Regions from separate parts of the Thalassospira sp. CH_XMU1420-2 genome, predicted to be linked through region 2. Evidence: riboswitches for the same ligand, from Rfam matches in the RefSeq annotation. Region 2 holds a riboswitch; the other holds the start of a gene.
What was found. A riboswitch is a leader RNA that binds a small molecule or an ion and turns the genes downstream of it on or off. The one in region 2 is predicted to bind cobalamin.
Positions count from the first base shown of each region.

Region 1: another riboswitch for cobalamin. It lies ahead of WA429_RS09120 (ribonucleoside-diphosphate reductase subunit alpha); the one in region 2 lies ahead of cobU (bifunctional adenosylcobinamide kinase/adenosylcobinamide-phosphate guanylyltransferase).

Region 1 covers NZ_JAYMEG010000002.1:961,990-965,398, reverse strand. Annotated here, with positions in the region: gene WA429_RS09120 (ribonucleoside-diphosphate reductase subunit alpha) at 1-1,750, opposite strand, end outside; cobalamin riboswitch at 1,859-2,083, opposite strand; gene WA429_RS09115 (PhoH family protein) at 2,268-3,029, opposite strand; gene arsJ (organoarsenical effux MFS transporter ArsJ) at 3,368-3,409, opposite strand, start outside.
Region 2 covers NZ_JAYMEG010000004.1:90,692-94,100, forward strand. Annotated here, with positions in the region: gene WA429_RS14190 (histidine phosphatase family protein) at 1-164, shown strand, start outside; gene WA429_RS14195 (hypothetical protein) at 269-943, opposite strand; cobalamin riboswitch at 1,195-1,372, shown strand; gene cobU (bifunctional adenosylcobinamide kinase/adenosylcobinamide-phosphate guanylyltransferase) at 1,428-1,955, shown strand; gene cobW (cobalamin biosynthesis protein CobW) at 1,990-3,030, shown strand; gene cobN (cobaltochelatase subunit CobN) at 3,123-3,409, shown strand, end outside.

The DNA of each region.
Region 1 (3,409 bases), on a different contig from region 2:
TAATTTCCGTGCACAGGTTTGATGAATGCACCACGCCACGATGTTGTTGCGGGGACCGGATATTGCACGGGTCCTTGAAGGTGATCCATGGATGACCGGTTTCAAACAGCATGGTCAACATGCGCCGCCAAAGATCCACCGCGCGCACGGTTTTGAAATTCGTGATTTGGCCGCTATTGGCCTTGGCTTCATATGCCTCATACGCGGTCTTGAATTTCGCACCATAAAGATCATGCAAGTCCGGCGTGTCATCGGGCGAAAACAGGGTCCATGGCGCATCTGCCATCACCCGTTCCATGAACAGGTCCGGCACCCAGTTGGCCGTGTTCATATCATGCGTCCTGCGGCGGTCATCGCCCGTGTTCTTGCGCAGATCAAGGAACTCTTCGATATCGATGTGCCATGTTTCGAGATAGGCACAAACAGCCCCCTTGCGCTTGCCACCCTGATTAACCGCAATGGCGGTGTCATTGGCGACTTTCAGAAACGGAACCACGCCCTGGCTTTGACCATTGGTGCCCTTGATATGCGCGCCAAGACCACGCACTGGGGTCCAGTCATTGCCAAGACCGCCGGAATATTTCGCCAAAAGCGCGTTGTCCTTGACCGATTTGAAAATGCCATCAAGGTCATCGGGCACGGTGGTCAGGAAGCAGGATGACAATTGCGGGCGGCATGTCCCGGCATTGAACAGGGTCGGGGTCGATGCCATGAAGACAAAGGTGGAAAGCTGATCATAAAATTCGATTGCCTTGGCTTCGCGGTCGATCTCACGGATGGCAAGACCCATGGCAACCCGCATGAAAAAGGCCTGTGGCAGTTCAAACCGCGACCCTTTGACATGCAGGAAGTAACGGTCATAAAGTGTCTGAAGTCCCAGATACTGGAAGTTCAGATCGCGTTCCGGTTTGATCGCAGCGGCAATCTTTTTCAGGTCAAACTTTGACAATTCCGGATCAATCAGACCGGCCTTGATGCCAGCCGTGATCGCGGCGGGGAAATAGGTCGCGTATCGTACGCCCATCTCGGCCTGGGTGGCTTGTTCGGGCTGGTCGAAGACAAAGCTCAGGGCTTCTGTCCGAAGCTTGTCAAGTAACAAGCGTGCGCTGACAAAGGCGTAATTCGGTTCGCGCTCTACCAGTGTTCGGGCTGCCATGATTGGGGCAAGTGCCAATTCCCCGGTGGTGACACCGTCATAAAGGTTCTTTCTGGTTTCTTCCATGATCGGTGCTGTGCTGACGCCATCAAGGTCGCCACAGGCCTCAGCAATCACGGTCGCCAACCGGTCAATATCAAGCAACCTTTTGCTGCCGTCGGGCAGGGTGACATGAAGTTCGGGCTGCCCGGCCTTTTTGCTTTTCTTGCGTGCATCAAGCTTGGCGCGTTCGCGCGCACGGTCTTCACGATACAGGACATAGGCGCGCGCAACCTTGTGATGTTCGCTGCGCATCAGGGCCAGCTCGACCTGATCCTGTATATCTTCGATCTGAAGGGTATGGCTCGGCGCGGCCCGCTTTAACAAGGTCGTGGTAACCTGATCGGCCAATCCATCGACAATGTCATGTACCCGATGTGATCCCGACGCGGTTTCGCCCTCGGCGGCAAGAAATGCCTTGGTCAGGGCTGTTTTGATTTTGGTTGCATCAAAGGCCGTAACCGATCCGTTGCGACGGATCACCTGATAGATGGTTTGTGAATTTGATGAAGGATCGGAAACGGCTGGCCGTTCCAACTCGACTGTTTCTGACATCGTAAGCCCCAATCATATGGGGGCAAAGGCCAAACGGAGGTATGCAGGGATGATTGGCGGTCTGCCAGTCAGATCACAAGCACTCCACCGGGACACCCCGCCCGTGAATGTTTACGTTCGCTCACGGCAGGTCTCCTGGCTTGCGGATCGATGCTTCATCCGGCCTTCCCGAAATGCCAAGCATTTCAGTGACCATGGTTGGATTAAAGCTAGCCGCTTACAGTTGCGGGGGCAGCTTCGGCATTGTCGTGCATATGCAAAACGCACCGAATTCCCTCTTAGCCTTCAAACCGATATGGTTCGGTAAGAAGGACCGTGATGTCTATATATTGGGTTCGGATTGAAAATTTCGTCAATATATATGTTTTCTTGACAGGTTTTACCGATCCCGGTGATCGGGCGCGAAGCCAAGAATTATCAGTCTATATAAGCAGATCCAAAAAAAAAGTGACGGGCCCTTTCGGGGCCCGTCCTTTTTTCTTCTTTGGTTTGCTGTGTCGGAACTTGATGACCGAAATCAGAGAACCGTAAGCATGCTTGCAACCAGCGGATGGCGAACAATGTCCTTGTCGCGCAGCTGGACACAGGCGACATCTTCGACATTTTCAAGTCGTTCGGACATTTCCGAAAGACCCGACATTTCCGGCAGAAGGTCGGTCTGATCCGGGTCGCCGGTCAGGATCATGGTAGAATTCCAGCCCAGACGGGTCACCAGCATCTTGAGCTGCCCGTATGTGCAGTTCTGGGCTTCGTCGATGACGACGAAGGCATTGTTCAGGGTACGGCCACGCATATAGCCGATCGGGGCAATCTCAATCGTGCCGTCCGAAAGGTATGTGCGCAGGCGCTTGGTGCCAAGGCGATCATTAAGCGCGTCATAAAGCGGGCGAAGATACGGGGCCATCTTGGCTTCGACATCGCCGGGCAGGAAGCCGATATTTTCCCCGGCTTCAACAGCCGGGCGGGCCAGAACGATACGACCGATATCACCCTTATCAAGGGCTTCGACCGCCTTGGAAACCGCGATATAGGTTTTACCGGTGCCTGCCGGGCCAAGGGCAAGGACCAGGTTGAAGGCATCAATGGCCTCCATCAATGCGGCCTGGTTTTCACTTTTCGGGCGGATGTTGCGGCGGTAGCTTTGATCGCGTTGTCCTTTCTGTTCTGCGGCTTCCCCCTGAAGCGGGTGCCAGTCAGCGTTCTTTTCATCAAACAGTTCATGGACATTGTTGTCGGACTGTTGCGGACGGTTACGACGGCGTGCTGCGCGCTTACCCATGACGATCACCTCATCAAATGTGCCAAAAAAGCAAAACGCGCCATTCCGTCATGGAAAGGCGCGCATTCAATTTTCATCTTGCGATGGAAGTGGCGGTAGGAGTTTCCGCCGGTCACAACATGTTGCATGTGCGATCCGGGGGGCGAAAATTCTCGTTGTAAGACGCTTTTTCGCGGCACTCGGGAACCCCTCCTGCGGTCCAGTGATTGACCGTTGATTGGAATCGTACCCCTATATGCAGTGTCTTGTCACGGTTTTTTGCACGATGAAATTTTCGTGAATCCGGATTGTGAGTCTTTTCAGTCATTTATGCCGCATCTGCGAAAGAACTTTTTTATTCAACTCTGCGGTGTGATGGCGCTTCTTGCCGGAAGGGCGGC
Region 2 (3,409 bases):
ATGGAGGTACCATCCGTGCGATCATGGCCAATGCGCTGGGGCTGTCACTTGAAGCGGCATTGTCATTTCATGTCGATACGCTGAGTCTGACCAGACTGGAATATATCGACGGTGTCGATCAGCCCGGCTGGCGTGTCACCGCGGTCAATCAAAGCTTTGGATGATTTTGACAGAAAATATAAACGGCATCGATCCGATGTGGAACGATGCCGTCAGGATGTGGATGTCGTGACCATTCCGGTGCCGTAAACTGGCTTGTCAGCAACAATCAGGCCGTTTGCAGCTCGGAATTCAAGGGAAGATCTTCAAGCGCATGTTCGGCCAGATAGCGATCAAGCATATCTGCGGTGATGTCGTGCTTTTCGCAGATCGCAGTCACGTCTTTCAAATAGGCTTCGTAATAAGGCAGCGGACGGCTGCGTGACTTGTTGCGCAATTTGGCGACATGCGGGAAATCTTCACAAAGAGCCGTATTCTCAATCGCCTGGATGACGTTGTCATCAATGATGGCTGCGGGCATCTTGCGATAGGTCTTTCCACAGGCTGACAGCATTTTGCTGGCGGTGGGGACCGATATCCCCGGCTGGGAAAGCAATTCGTTTAATTCTTCCTGGCCGAAATCCGAAATCGACATCAACGTGATGAGCGTCGGCAGATCACGCACAAGCAGCGACAGCGCATTGACGCGGATGCCGCGCGCATGGGACCAGATGATGGTGCCGATCACCCCTTTGGAAGCATCAAGTGCAAAGATGCTGCGCACATCGCGGCGCGACAATGTGATGTCCGCACCGGTCGCATATTCTTCCAGAAACGTCTGAAAGGCCCGATTGTCGGAATTCAGGCGTTCAAGCAGACCAAGCCACATATCCTTGCGCGAGGATGTGGTCCAGGTTGGTGTGTTCGGATTTCGGATTTTCGATAGTTGTGCAGAAACTGCCATCTGATTTTGCAAAATTCCAGTTAACCCCAAGAGTTTGGTGCCGCAATTATGCGGCCCACCGGTTTTGATGTTTTTTGTCCCGGTGATCTTGCTGGAAGGTGATTTGTTACCACTCTAATTCCAGCTTGATAATATTATGTTCCCTTAAAGGAGGGCCGGCCTCAAGCAGGCAATTCTTACAAATACTGACCTTCCGGTTAGCTGACCCGTCCGGACAGAGAATGCCCTTTGGGTTCAAGGGCAAACCTGTTAGGTTCGGCGCACCGTTCGGTGATGGGAAATCGGTGCGATGCCGATGCTGCCCCCGCAACTGTATCGGGTTGGGTGATCCGGGTGGATGTATTGCCATTCACCAGCCACCGGGAAACCGGGAAGGCGGATTGCTTTCATGCCCGCAGCCAGGAAACCAGCCGAATGGTGTCATCATCTCAAATGATGGCGACGCAATCGGGCCTCGGTGGGAGGCCATGGCGAGGAATAGAATATGATCCGGACTGACCCGCCTTGCGGGACACATCTGATTCTTGGCGGTGCGCGATCTGGCAAAAGCCGGTTCGCCGAAAACATCATCAATGCGGCTGGCGGCGGCACATATATCGCGACCGGTCGGGCATGGGATGATGAAATGGTCAACCGCATCGACCTTCATAAACAATCGCGTGGCGATCTTTGGCAAACGATCGAGGAACCGCTTGATCTTTGCGGTGCACTCGATACCTGCAATCAGCCGGGCGGCAAACCGGTTCTGGTCGATTGCCTGACCTTGTGGCTGACCAATCTGATGCTCGAAGATCGCGATATTGATGCTGAAATCGACCGGCTTTGTGATCACTTGCCTGGGCTGGACATTTCGGTGTTGCTGGTATCAAACGAAGTCGGTTTTGGGATTGTCCCGGAAAATGCAATGGCGCGGGCTTTTCGCGATCATGCCGGACGTCTCCATCAACGTATTGCCGCATTGGTTGACCGGGTGACGCTTGTCGTTGCCGGCATTCCGATGCAGGTCAAATGACAATTTAAATGATTGAATTTCAAGGAATTTGAAAATGGCACAATTGGGTAAAATCCCGGCAACCGTCATTACCGGCTTTTTGGGGGCTGGCAAGACAACCATGATCCGCAACATGCTGGAAAATGCCAATGGCAAACGCATTGCGCTGATCATCAATGAATTTGGCGATCTGGGTGTTGATCGCGGCATCATCAACGGGTGTGGTATCGAAGGCTGTGCCGAGGATGATGTGGTTGAACTGGCAAACGGATGTATCTGCTGTACGGTTGCGGATGATTTTCTGCCAACTATTCGTGGCCTGATTGATCGCGATACGCCGCCTGATCATATCGTTATCGAAACATCTGGGCTGGCCTTGCCCAAGCCGTTGGTCAAGGCGTTCAACTGGCCCGAAGTGCGGTCGCGCGTGACTGTCGACGGGGTTGTTGCGGTTCTTGATGGTGCGGCATTGCGCGACGGGCTGTTTGCCCATGACCATCATGCGGTTCAGGCCCAGCGCGAGGCTGATGAAAACCTTGATCATGAAAGCCCGCTTGAAGAACTGTTTGAAGAACAGCTTCATTGCGCCGACATGGTGGTTCTGAACAAGACCGACCTTCTGACTGACGAAGAACGCACCAAGGTCGAAGCCGATATCCGCGCCGAACTTAAAAAGCCGTCGGTCAAAATCATCGCGACCGAGCATTCCCGTGTTGAAAACGCCATTTTGCTGGGCCTTGGTGCTGCGGCTGAGGATGACCTTGATAGCCGCCCGAGCCATCATGATGATGGTCATGAACATGATCATGATGATTTTGAAAGTTTTGTTGTCTCACTTGATGCGGTCAATGATCCGGCGGCCCTTGAAAAACGCCTGATCGATATCGTGCGTCAATTTGATGTTCTGCGCATCAAGGGTTTCCTTGATGTTCCGGGCAAACCGATGCGCCATGTGGTTCAGGGGGTCGGTGAACGTTTCCAGCGTTACTTTGACCGTCCCTGGGCCGATACGGAAAACCGCCGTTCCGAACTGGTGGTGATCGGCTTGCATGGTCTGGACCGTGCCGCGATCGAGGCCGCAATCAAGGCGGCCTAAGCCCATTGGGCACACATAAAACCATATGACCGATACCGGATGTTTTGCGTCCGGTATCGGTGCTTTTGACGACAGAACAGACGGAATTTCAAATGCATCTTTTGGCAGCACAGCCCGGCATGGTCACTGATGGCAGCGAAGCGGTCGATCTTGGTCAGGAACCGGGCGATGTCGTCATCCTGTCTGCGGCCGAGTCCGAGCTTGCCTGCCTTGCCGGCGCACAGGCACGTCTGGCAGATGCGTTTGGTGAAGATGTTCCGTCTTTGCGTTTGGCCAGTCTTTTGCAGCTTGGTCACAATATGTCGGTCGATCTTTATGTCGATGATGTGCTTTGTGATGCCAAATTCATCATCGTGCGGATCTTGGGCGGGCGCGGTTA